Regions from separate parts of the Pantoea sp. X-Soil-TKNS-1207 genome, predicted to be linked through region 3. Evidence: predicted binding sites of a transcription regulator. Region 3 holds the regulator's gene; each other region holds the start of a gene.
The links. The regulator CRP, encoded in region 3, controls carbon source genes, mostly activating them, when cyclic AMP is high. The targets are predictions, from matches to a motif close to ATGTGANNNNNNTCACAT.
Positions count from the first base shown of each region.

Region 1: focA (formate transporter FocA) is a predicted target of CRP. The motif match lies at 1,673-1,690, and genes of this name have one in related genera.
Region 2: udp (uridine phosphorylase) is a predicted target of CRP. The motif match lies at 1,741-1,758, and genes of this name have one in related genera.
Region 4: yrbN (protein YrbN) is a predicted target of CRP. The motif match lies at 1,936-1,953, and genes of this name have one in related genera.

Region 1 covers NZ_AP035958.1:1,481,138-1,484,286, forward strand. The annotation lists gene pflB (formate C-acetyltransferase) at 1-687, opposite strand, end outside; gene focA (formate transporter FocA) at 756-1,616, opposite strand; gene ycaO (30S ribosomal protein S12 methylthiotransferase accessory factor YcaO) at 1,967-3,149, opposite strand, start outside.
Region 2 covers NZ_AP035958.1:225,682-228,830, reverse strand. The annotation lists gene AC6I8V_RS00995 (tetratricopeptide repeat protein) at 1-790, opposite strand, end outside; gene udp (uridine phosphorylase) at 867-1,628, opposite strand; gene AC6I8V_RS00985 (dienelactone hydrolase family protein) at 1,929-2,765, shown strand; gene metE (5-methyltetrahydropteroyltriglutamate--homocysteine S-methyltransferase) at 2,823-3,149, opposite strand, start outside.
Region 3 covers NZ_AP035958.1:3,961,222-3,964,370, forward strand. The annotation lists gene AC6I8V_RS18490 (phosphoribulokinase) at 1-190, shown strand, start outside; gene AC6I8V_RS18495 (OsmC family protein) at 283-687, opposite strand; gene crp (cAMP-activated global transcriptional regulator CRP) at 988-1,620, shown strand; gene AC6I8V_RS18505 (YccS/YhfK family putative transporter) at 1,679-3,149, shown strand, end outside.
Region 4 covers NZ_AP035958.1:604,926-608,074, reverse strand. The annotation lists gene AC6I8V_RS02695 (DEAD/DEAH family ATP-dependent RNA helicase) at 1-1,856, opposite strand, end outside; gene yrbN (protein YrbN) at 1,873-1,929, opposite strand; gene nlpI (lipoprotein NlpI) at 2,035-2,919, opposite strand; gene pnp (polyribonucleotide nucleotidyltransferase) at 3,049-3,149, opposite strand, start outside.

The DNA.
Region 1 (3,149 bases), 1.8 Mb from region 3:
ACGATGTTGTTCAGAAATCTCTTCACGCAGGCGGATAGTGGCTTCAAGGTTGACGCCGTTTTCCATGTCGCTTTGCAGAGAGTTGAACTGAGCAACTTTGTCTTTCATCAGATAGTCGATGCCGTACAGCGCGACACGACGGTAGTCACCAATGATACGACCACGACCATAGGCATCCGGCAGACCAGTCAGCACGCCTGATTTACGGCAGCGCAGAATGTCCGGGGTGTAAACGTCGAACACGCCCTGGTTATGGGTTTTACGGTATTCGCTGAAGATTTTTTTCAGTGACGGGTCCAGCTCGCGGCCATAAACCTTACAGGAGCCTTCCACCATTTTGATGCCGCCAAACGGGATGATGGCGCGTTTCAAAGGGGCTTCGGTTTGCAGACCAACAATTTTTTCCAGTGATTTGTTGATGTAACCGGCGTCATGCGACGTGATGGTCGATGCCAGGTCGGTATCGAAGTCGACAGGGGCATGGGTGCGGTTTTCAATCTTGATACCATCCAGCACGTTGTCCCACAGTTTTGCGGTGGCCGGAGTGGCACCTGCGAGGAATGACTCGTCGCCTTCATACGGGGTGTAGTTTTTCTGGATGAAATCGCGCACGTTGACACTGTTCTGCCATTCGCCCGCGCTAAATCCTTCCCAGGCTGCCGCCAGTTTTTCATTCAGTTCGGTCATGATATACCTGCCTTATTTAGGGAGACTTTGACGTTCAGCGCGCGATAAAGCGCGCCCGTACTAATTACTTAATGCACCGGGTCATCACCGCGCAGATAGATAACCCAGTAGGTCAATCCAACTAACAACCCCCCGCCAATGATGTTGCCAATGGTGACCGGAATGAGGTTGTCGACAATAAAGTTACCGACACTGAGCGCCGGGAATTGCGCGGCGCTGGCTCCTGCCATTTGCCAGAACTCAGGGCTGGCGAAGTCGCGGATGACGATAGCCATCGGAATTAAAAACATGTTGGCGATGCTGTGCTCAAAGCCACTGGCCACGAACATGGCGACCGGCAGAATCATCGCCACCATTTTGTCGAGCAGGCTGCGGCCGGAATAACTCATCCATACCGCCAGGCACACCATCAGGTTGGCGAGGATGCCGAGGCTGACCGCCTCAATAAAGGTATGGTGCATTTTATGGTCGGCAGTTTGCAGAATATTCAATCCCCATGCGCCATTGGCGACCATGTGCTCGCCGGCAAGCCAAATCAGGACCACAAAGAACAGCGCACCGAGCAGGTTGCCGATATACACGTTCATCCAGTTGCGTGCCAGCTGCGTCCAGGTGATGCGACCGCTGGCTTTCGCCACCACAATCAATACCGTTGATGTGAACAGGTCAGCACCGCAAACCACCACCAGCATCAATCCGAGCGAGAAGCAGATGCCGCCAATCAGTTTTGCCATGCCAAAAGGCATCGTTCCACTGCCGGTTGTGGCGGTGATATAGAAAACAAAAGCGATAGAAATAAATACGCCAGCGGTTATGGCAAGAAAGAAGGTGGTTAAGGGGTGTTTTGTTGCTTTATAGACCCCGGCATCTTCAGCGACTTTTGCCATTGCGGCCGGTAATAATGAATTAAAAGGGTTGTCAGCTTTCACACTAACGCTCTCCAAAAATTGTCTATAAAGATACTAACAAAGGAGTATAGGACAGGAATTGATATGGATCATATTTGCCAGGAGGGGTGGGGGTGGCGAGGGGAGTGTTCTGAGATTTTATCAATTAACTCATTGAATATAAACAAATAAACATTTTTTAAAATATATAAAAAATGTTGAAATTGATTTTTTTCACTAAGCTAAATTGTAAGGCAATCTAATCGATTGGGTTGGAATTGTTATTTAATAATTTAGCCACCGCGCCGCGTAAGACGTGATAAAAAAATGGCGCTGAGGTCATTCAGCGCCATTTTGCCCGTTAGCCGGAAATTATTAGCCAGTAATGATATTTATTTCGCTAACCAGTAGCGGCGTTTCGCAGCCTGCAGTTTTTCATAGGCGGCCAGCAGAGACTGGTGTGCCGGGAAGGCTTTTAAATCCAGATCAACGGCTTGTAAGCCATAGAACGGGACTTCACCGCTGATGGCAGCAGAGGCTGCTTCAACTGCCGCTTCGCCATACATACGCACAAATGCGCGGTGATATTGCAGCGGGTCACGTTCTTCTTCCATCGCCAGCAGCAACAGAGTTTGCAGGCAGCGATAGTAGTTAGCCCGTTCAGCGCTGAAGATGGACTGGTTAAATTCCATCGTCCATTCGGTCCAGATCAGCGCCTGATCGAGGTCACCACCGGCTAAGGCCAGCATCGCTTTTAGTTCGCCAATACGCAGCGTAAACCAGCCGTTGTCTTTACCGGTCGCCAGGCCCAGCAGTTCACGAACACGGGTAAAGTCATCGTGTCCTTCTTCATCCAGCTGGTTGATCAGTTCCAGATAGGCTTCGGGTTCCCACTGGCTTTCCGGCAGCGCCAGCAGGGTTTCACGCAGAGGGGCGCCCATGCTGTTGTTCGCCAGCAGCAGATCTTCTGCCGGGTAGATGTCTGACATGCCCGGCACAATGATACGGCAGGCATAGACGCTCAGGTGTTCGTAATCCGCGATGTACACTTCTTTATCTTCGGCGCGGAAAATCGCCATCAGGGTATCGAACTCTTCCTGAGTGCTGCCAGCAAAGCTCCAGTCTACAAACGGATAGTCAGCATCGTCTTTGAACATATCCCAGGAGATCAGGCCGCTGGAATCGATAAAGTGGGTTTCCAGGTTGGCATGTTCCGCCACTTCTTCGTCATCGAAGGTCGGTGGGGTAAAGACGTCGAGATCTTTCAGGCTGCGACCCTGCAACAGTTCGGTCACGGTACGCTCCAGCGCCACACCAAAATCAGGATGCGCGCCGAACGAGGCGAAACAGGTGCCATTTTCCGGGTTGAACAGCACGACGCAGATGACCGGGTAGTTGCCGCCAAGGGAGGCGTCATAAGCGAAAATTGGGAAACCTTCCGCTTCCAGACGCGCGATGGCTTCAATAACGCCCGGATAGCGCTGCATTACCGCATCAGGAATCTCAGGCAGGCTGATGGATTCTGCGATAATGCGGTTTTTAATATGACGTTCAAAGACTTCAGACAGACCCTGA
Region 2 (3,149 bases), 590 kb from region 3:
ACCAGTACGGTGATTGCAGCCAGGCTTCCACCGCCGCCACTTCTCGCTCCGAGAGCAGCGAATCGGCGTCACGTACGATGTAACGTTTAACGCTGGCATCGTCCATCACCAGAAAACGCCACAGCGTCGGGAACAGCGTTTTCTCCTGCGACATATCCACCAGCTGAACATTCGGCTGCGCCAGGCGCTGCCAGACATGCTGCGGCACGCTGTCATCCAGATAGATACGGCAGGTCCACGCCGGATACAGCTCCCGCGCCACCTCGACGTTTTTAATCAGGGTTTCGCAATAGCGCGGCTGGCCGCCATACAGGCTAAAAGCGATAACGTTTTCCTGCGGCCGGGAGGCATCAAAAGCAGGTGGCGTCCCGGCCGGAAAGGCGTACTGCTGACCCTGGCTGAATTTTGCATCAGATTGTTCGAGTGACTCCCGCCCGTAGCGCGCCACTTCGTCCGGCTTATGCAGCCAGCCGCACACTTCGGTCAGGCCATCGAGCCAGGTGTCAGACGCCTGCGCGCGCTTAGCGGCCGGCGCCTGATAGATTTTCTGATAGGTCTTGTACGATTTTTGATATTCACCTACCCGCATCAGCGCCAGCGCATAATCGCTCAGCACCTGCATATTGCCGGGCATCACGCGCAGCACTTCTTCACAGCTTTGACGGGCAGTCGGGAAATCAGAGGCAGCCATGGCCTGGCGAAAACGCGCCGCAGCGCCTTCAACGCGGGTTTGCGTCGCAACAGGATTGGCCATAAAGGCAGGACGTTGAACAGGAACAGTTTTGCGCATAAAAATTCTCAGTATCCAGCTGAAAGTGCGCGCATTCTTTTCAGGCAGCTGGCGGAGGCGCCAGCTGCCGGGTGCGCTAAATTAACCGACGCGCCGCTTCGACAACAATCTTCACCGCGTCGCTTTCGGTCTGTTTCATGGTCGCCGCATCCGGGATCTCTTTCTGCGTGCGATTCACGATGACGCCCGCCACCATACCGGCTCGCAGTCCCTGACTGGCGCACATGGTTAACAGTGTAGCGGATTCCATCTCATAGTTGAGGACGCCCATCTGCTGCCACTCTTTCATCGACCCCTGGAAACGGCTGACAACGCGACCGGAGAAGGTGTCATAGCGCTCCTGGCCGGGATAGAAGGTGTCCGACGAGGCGGTAACGCCGATATGGGTTTGCGCGCCACAGGCTTCGGCCGCGGCAACCAGCGCGGTGGTGCAGCTGAAATCCGCCACAGCCGGGAACTCCAGCGGGGCGAAGTGCAGGCTGGCGCCATCGAGGCGCACGGCGGCGGTGGTGACCAGCACATCGCCGACATTAATATGCGGCTGAATGGCGCCGGTGGTGCCAACGCGCAGGAAGGTACGGACGCCAAGCTGCGCCAGTTCTTCAACGGCGATGGAGGTTGACGGGCCACCGATGCCGGTTGAGCACACCACCACCGGCTTGCCATCCAGCTCAGCCAGATAGCTGGTAAATTCACGGTGCGATGCCAGATGCTGCGGGTTCTGCATCAGACCGGCAATTTTCTTCACGCGCTCCGGATCGCCGGGAACGATGGCAAGCGTGGCTCCCTGCAAATCGGCTTTGGTGATGCCAAGGTGGAAAACGTCGGACTGGGCCATATCAGACTCCTGATAGCTAAGGGATGTGCGCGCCACTTTACGTCAGCAGGCGCCAGAAATATGTGATTAATTTCACTATAAATAATGAGAATTACATTATACGAAAAACATAGTGTGACTTTGATCACATAACAATCGTCTGCCATTCTGAATTGCTACAAGCGGTGCTGTGTAAGTTCTGACGGCAATGTTAATAGAAGAGAAGAACCCATGCGTAACCCCTCTGAAACCTACACCAGCCTCGCACCTGCGGCCAGGCTATAGTTACGTGATTGCGCGATTGTTAGCACGGAGAGAACAATGAAAACCGAAGACAATATGGCACAGAAATCTGCAAACAGCGGCTTTGCTCCGGCGGTACAGCCGACCGCCAGCACCACGATTATCACGCACAGCGAGGCGATCCATGCCGGGGAGACCTCGGTCCCCAGCCAGGGGGAAAACCTGCCGGCATATTATGCCCGGCCAAAAGATCACAATGGCGCGCTGCCAGTGGTTCTGGTGGTGCAGGAGATTTTCGGTGTGCATGAACACATCCGTGATGTCTGTCGTCGGCTGGCGCTGGAGGGCTATCTGGCGGTCGCGCCAGAGCTGTATTTCCGCGAGGGCGATCCCAGCGAATATCACGATATCCCGACCCTGTTCAAAGAGCTGGTAAGTAAAGTGCCGGATTCGCAGGTGCTGTCGGATCTCGACCACGTCGCCAACTGGGCGGCCCGCAACGGCGGCGATATCCGTCGTCTGGCGATTACCGGTTTCTGCTGGGGTGGCCGCATTAGCTGGCTGTTCGCGGCGCACAATCCACAGGTGCGGGCAGCAGTGGCCTGGTATGGCCGTCTGATTGGCGATAAAACCCTGAAACAGCAGAAGCATCCGATTGATATCGCGGTGGATTTGAATGCACCGGTGCTGGGTTTATACGGTGGTCAGGATGAGGGCATTCCGCTGGAGAGCGTGGAGCAGATGCGTCAGGCGCTGCGTGCCGCCAATGCCAAAGCGGAGATCGTGGTCTATCCCGATGCCGGTCATGCCTTCCATGCCGATTACCGTCCGAGCTATCACGCCGAGTCCGCCAAAGATGGCTGGGCGCGGATGCTGGATTGGTTTAAACAGTATGGCGTGGCGCCGAACGCGTAATAAAAAAGGGGCGCTCGCGCGCCCCAACAACGTACAACACAACACTTTTTACCGCTATCAGGCAGTTTCACCGCGCAGTTTCTTCGCCGCTTTAACCATGTTCGCCAGCGCAGCACGGGTCTCCGTCCAGCCGCGGGTTTTCAGGCCACAATCCGGGTTAACCCACAGACGTTCTTCCGGGATGCTCAGCGCCGCTTTACGCAGCAGCTCTTCCATCCACTCGACGCTCGGCACGTTCGGCGAGTGAATGTCGTACACGCCTGGACCGATTTCGTTCGGGTATTCGAACTCTTTAAACGAATCCAGCAGGTCCATATCTGAACGTGACGTTTCGATGGTGATCACGTCCGCATCCAGCGCTGCGATGGAGTCCATGATGTCGTT
Region 3 (3,149 bases):
AAGCTTCGTGGTGATCCATTTCCGTGGCCTGGAAGGCATTGCTTTTCCCTATCTGCTGGCGATGATTCAGGGTTCCTTTATCTCGCATATGAACACCCTGGTGGTGCCGGGCGGCAAAATGGGACTGGCGATGGAATTGATTATGACGCCGCTGGTGCAACGGCTGATTGAAGGCAAACGGATTGAATAATCAGGAAGTTATGGCATGACCGGCAGAAATGCCGACCCTGCAAACCCAGGTGCGAATTCATTCGCACCTGGAATTGACGATCGAGATAGCCGTTATAACTCAACGACCTCGTAGCTGTGGGTAATCTCTACCCCTTTGCCCAGCATGATCGCCACCGAACAATATTTTTCCGCCGAGAGATCGACCGCACGCGCCACCGCTTTATCGCCCAGCGCTTTGCCGCTGACAATAAAATGCAGGTTAATATGCGTGAAAATGCGTGGCGCTTCTTCGCGACGCGTAGAGGTAAGTTTTACCTCGCAATCGGTCACGTCATTACGTCCTTTTTGCAGGATTGACACCACGTCAATCGCACTGCAACCACCAGCCGCCATCAGTACCATCTCCATCGGACTCGGCGCTTTATCGCCAGAATTCCCATCCATTAATACCTGATGGCCCGATGAGGATTCTCCGAGAAAGGTTAACCCCTCCACCCACTTGACTCGTGCCTGCATTATTCTTTCTCCTGACCAGGCTGATTTGCCGCCAGAATACGCCTTCACCTGATAAACAGCAATCCAGACTAATCGGCTTTTGCTGAAGCGAGACAACAGAAGACAGCTTGCAAAAGCTGTGCTACAAACAGTGCTGAAAATATTTTCGTCGCAATAGACGAAGGCGGGATGAATCAAAAGCTAAGCTTAAGAGTACACCCGAATAATTTCCTTAACTGGAAGCGCTTGATGATTTCACCGCCTGACAGGGAAAACTGCCCCCTGTGTTTTGGGCACGATTACAACAGAGGATAATAGCGAATGGTTCTCGGCAAACCGCAAACAGACCCTACACTCGAATGGTTCCTGTCCCATTGCCATATTCACAAATATCCATCCAAAAGCACCCTGATCCACCAGGGTGAGAAAGCGGAAACGCTCTACTACATCGTGAAAGGTGCCGTTGCGGTACTGATTAAAGATGAAGAAGGCAAAGAGATGATCCTCTCCTACCTCAATCAGGGAGATTTCATCGGCGAGCTTGGCCTGTTTGAAGAAGGTCAGGAGCGTAGTGCCTGGGTACGAGCGAAAACTGCCTGCGAAGTGGCTGAAATTTCCTACAAAAAATTCCGTCAGCTGATTCAGGTAAACCCGGATATTTTAATGCGTCTTTCGTCGCAGATGGCACGTCGCCTGCAGGTGACATCAGAAAAAGTAGGCAACCTTGCCTTCCTTGATGTGACAGGTCGCATTGCGCAGACACTGCTTAATCTGGCCAAACAGCCCGATGCCATGACCCACCCGGACGGGATGCAGATCAAAATCACCCGTCAGGAAATTGGTCAGATCGTCGGCTGTTCACGTGAAACAGTCGGCCGTATTCTGAAAATGCTGGAAGATCAAAATCTGATCTCAGCACATGGTAAAACCATCGTCGTTTACGGCACCCGCTAATTTCTTCTCACCTACGGCGTGATGGCAGCATCACGCCGTTTTTGTCTGCGATGAGCTGATGTGGCGTCGAATCATCTATCATCCCGAAGTTAACTATGCCCTGCGGCAAACGCTGGTGTTATGCCTGCCCGTGGCGCTCGGTTGGCTGTTCGGCGATCTGCAAAAAGGCCTGTTGTTCTCGCTGGTCCCTGCCTGCTGCAACATCGCCGGTCTCGACACGCCGCACAAACGCTTCTTTAAACGCCTGATTGTCGGCGGCTCCCTGTTTGCCACCGGCAGCTTTCTGATCCAGTGGCTGACCAATTACCATATTCCCCTGCCGCTGATTCTGCTGATTCTGCCCCTGCTGATTGGCGTGACCGGTGAGATCAGCCCGTTGCATGGCCGTTTGCTGCCCGCCACGCTGATCGCCGCTATTTTTACCCTCAGCCTGGCCGGACGTATGCCGATGTGGGTGCCGCCGCTGCTGTATATCGGCGGCACGCTGTGGTACGGGCTGTTTAACTGGTTCTGGTTCTGGCTGTGGAAAGAGCAGCCGATGCGCGAAACCCTCAGCCTGCTGTACCGCGAACTGGCCGACTATTGCGATGCCAAATACACTCTGCTGACGCAGCTGACCGATCCGGAAAAGGCGCTGCCGCCGTTGCTGGCGCGTCAACAGAAGGCGGTCGATCTGATCACCACCTGCTATCAGCAGATGCATATGCTGTCTGCCAGCAATGACAACAGCCACAAACGGCTGACGCGTGCCTTCCAGGTGGCGCTCGATCTCCAGGAACATATCTCCGTCAGCCTGCATCAGCCGGAAGAGGTGCAAAAACTGGTGGAGCAGAGCCACGCGGAAGCGGTGATCCGCTGGAACGCCAAAACCATCTCAGCCCGGCTGCGCATCCTGGCCGACGCGATTCTCTATCACCAGCTGCCGGAGCGTTTCCAGATGGACAAGCAGCTGAGCGCGCTGGAAAAGATTGCGCGTCAGAACCCGGATAACCCGGTGAGTAACTTTTGCCTGTACCACTTCAGCCGCATTGCGCGCGTATTGCGTAGCCAGAAACCGCTCTACACCCGCGACCTGATGGCCGATCGCCAGCGGCGTCTGCCCTTTTTTCCTGCGCTGCGCAGCTACCTGTCGCTGAAGTCCCCGGCGCTGCGCACCGCGGCGCGCTTTGCCGTGATGCTGATGTTCGGCAGCGGGCTGGCGCTGTTCTTCAATATCCCCAAACCTTACTGGATTCTGATGACCACCATGTTCGTCAGTCAGAACGGCTACAGCGCCACGCGGGTCAGGATTCAGCACCGTGCGCTCGGCACCTTCGCCGGGCTGTTAATCGCCGCCGCCTCGCTGCGCTTCGCCGTGCCGGAGTCGATGGCGCTACTGTTTATGCTGGTGATTACCCTCGCCAGCTATCTGGTGACGCGCAAGTATTACGGCTGGTCGATGATTGGCTTTACCGTGACGGCGGTATATTCGCTACAACTGCTGTCGCTGAACGGCGCGGAGTTTCTGCTGCCGCGTATGATGGATACGC
Region 4 (3,149 bases), 970 kb from region 3:
CGTCCGCCTTCACGGCCACCTTCGCGACGCTCGGAGAAACGACGACCGCCTTCACGACCTGGCTCACGCGCACCTTCACGGTTGCCGCCACGACGCTCGCCGCCGAAGTCACGACCACCGCTACGACGTGGTTCGCTACGCTCACCACGCTCGTGCGGCTGTGCATCGCCCAGCAGCTGCATATTCATCGGTTTGTTGAGAATACGCGTGCGGGTGAAATGCTGCAGCACTTCGCCCGGCATACCTTTCGGCAGCTCGATGGTGGAGTGAGTACCAAACAGCTTGATGTTACCGATGTAACGGCTGCTGATGTCGCCTTCGTTAGCAATAGCGCCCACGATATGACGTACTTCAACGCCATCATCACGGCCCACTTCAATGCGATACAGCTGCATTTCGCCAACATCACGACGCTCACGACGCGGACGGTCGCCATCACGGCTTTCACGCGGACCGCGTGAATCACGTGAGTCGCGGCTGTCACGGCCATCACGACGATCGTCACGATCGCGGAATTCACGACGCTGCGGACGCGGTGCATCAGCCGGTACAATCAGCGGACGCTCACCCTGAGCCATTTTCAGCAGTGCTGCGGCCAGAGTTTCCATATCCAGTTCTTCTTCCGGCTGCATTTTGCTCAGCAGTGCGCGGTACATGTCCAGATCGCTACTTTCCAGCTGCTGCTGTACTTTTGCGGCGAATTTGGCCAGACGACGCTCACCCAGCAGTTCTGCGTTCGGCAGTTCAACTTCCGGAATGGTCAGCTTCATGGTGCGTTCGATGTTGCGCAGCAGACGACGCTCGCGGTTCTCAACGAACAGCAGCGCGCGGCCAGCACGACCAGCACGGCCGGTACGACCGATACGGTGAACGTAAGATTCTGCGTCCATCGGGATGTCGTAGTTAACAACCAGGCTGATACGTTCTACGTCCAGACCACGCGCTGCCACGTCAGTCGCGATCAGGATGTCGAGACGACCATCTTTCAGGCGCTCCAGCGTCTGCTCACGCAGTGCCTGGTTCATGTCACCGTTCAGAGCGGCGCTGTTATAACCGCTGCGCTCCAGCGCTTCGGCCACTTCCAGCGTAGCGTTTTTGGTACGCACGAAGATGATCGCGGCATCGAAGTCTTCCGCTTCGAGGAAACGAACCAGTGCATCAGTTTTACGGCCATAAGCGGTCCAGTAAGACTGAGAGATGTCCGGACGGGTAGTGACGCTGGACTGAATGCGCACTTCCTGCGGATCTTTCATGAAACGCTTAGTAATACGACGAATCGCTTCCGGCATGGTGGCAGAGAACAGAGCGGTCTGATGACCTTCCGGGATCTGCGCCATGATAGTTTCAACGTCTTCAATAAAGCCCATGCGCAGCATTTCGTCGGCTTCATCCAGCACCAGGCCACGCAGGTTAGACAGATCAAGGGTACCGCGTTTCAGGTGGTCGAGCAGACGACCCGGGGTGCCCACCACAATTTGTGGGCCCTGACGCAGTGCGCGCAGCTGCACGTCATAACGCTGGCCGCCGTACAGGGCCAGCACGTTTACGCCACGCATATGTTTAGAGAATTCGGTGGCTGCTTCAGCAACCTGCACCGCCAGCTCACGAGTCGGTGCCAGCACCAGAATCTGCGGTGCTTTCAGGTTTGGATCAATGTTGTTCAGCAGCGGCAGAGAGAACGCTGCAGTTTTACCACTACCGGTCTGTGCCATACCCAGCACGTCACGGCCAGCCAGCAGGTGCGGAATGCACTCGGCCTGGATCGGTGACGGCTTGACGTAACCCATGTCGTTAAGAGCAGACAGGATGGATTCGTTAAGGCCCAGATCAGCAAAAGTGGTTTGAATATCAGTCATGTAGTACACGTGCCTCTTAGATTGCGGCGGCCAGTCTACATAACTCGTCATGAAAATTTTCAGTCATTTTCATCGAAAAGTGTGAACCGGCTCAAATTAGAAGTTTCGACGAACAGAAAAGCCCTCATCCCGGAAGATGATGACTTAACGGGTAATTCAGGCAATAAAAGTTCGTCAGCTATTGCTGGTCAGATTCTGATAAATCGTCTTGTGCCTGGCCGAGTTGCGCCAGTTCCAACAATGCGTATCGGTGTTCAACAAAGTTGTTGACGTTGTTGGCCACCGCCAGTTTGAACAACGCTTTCGCGTCGTCCTTCTCCCCCAGACTTAGGTAGTACTTACCTAAATAGAAGTTGGTTTCACTGAGATGTTCAGCGAGCGAGGTGTTATCCGTTGCGTCCGCCTTGAGACGTTCCATCAATGTTTTTTCACTGATGTCGCCCAGGTAGAACTCGACAATATTCCATCCCCATTGGTCCCGGACCGCTTTGTCGTAACGCTGTTTTAGCGTGACTTTGGCCTTAGCAGCGTCCATTTCGTGTTCAACGAGATAGAGCCACAGACTGCGGAAAGGATCGTTAGGATCGTCTTGATAAAACGCCAGCAGATCATCTTGCGCTAACTTGTATCGACCGCCGTAATAGAGGGCGATACCACGGTTTAAATGCGCATAGTTGTAAGTTGGATCAAGCTCAAGTACAGAATCAAACGCTTCATAGGCAGCATCAAAATTGCCTGCCTGCGTTAAATATATGCCGAGGTAGTTAAATACTTCAGGCATATCCGGTCTGATAGACAGCGCTTGCGAAAAATCGTTCCGCGCCAGTGCTCGCAGACCTAAGCTATCATACAACACTCCACGCTCATATAATAGCTGTGCGCGTTCATCATCGGTCAGGGCACGACTGGCAAGAATTTGTTCCATTCGCGCCAGAATCACTTCCTGCTGCAGTGTGGGCTGCAAAGGTACTGCCAGAACTTCGTTCTTACGCCAATTGGAGTTGCTGCATCCTGCCAGCGTGATAGCTGTCGCAACAAAACACCAGCGCAAAAAAGGCTTCATTTCCCACTCCCGAATACAAACATTGGGATAACCATCCTGTCATCCGCCTGCTGTGCACAAGGATTCCCGCCCTCGCGATGATACAAACACCCCTCCCCGCCAGGCAGGGAGAGGCTAATCAGGAAACGCTTACTCGGCGTCAGACGCATCGGTCGCAGCGGTTGCAGTTTCTTCCGCCTGCGGTTTCTGCTCTGTCGCTTCTTTGATGCTCAGACGCACACGGCCCTGAC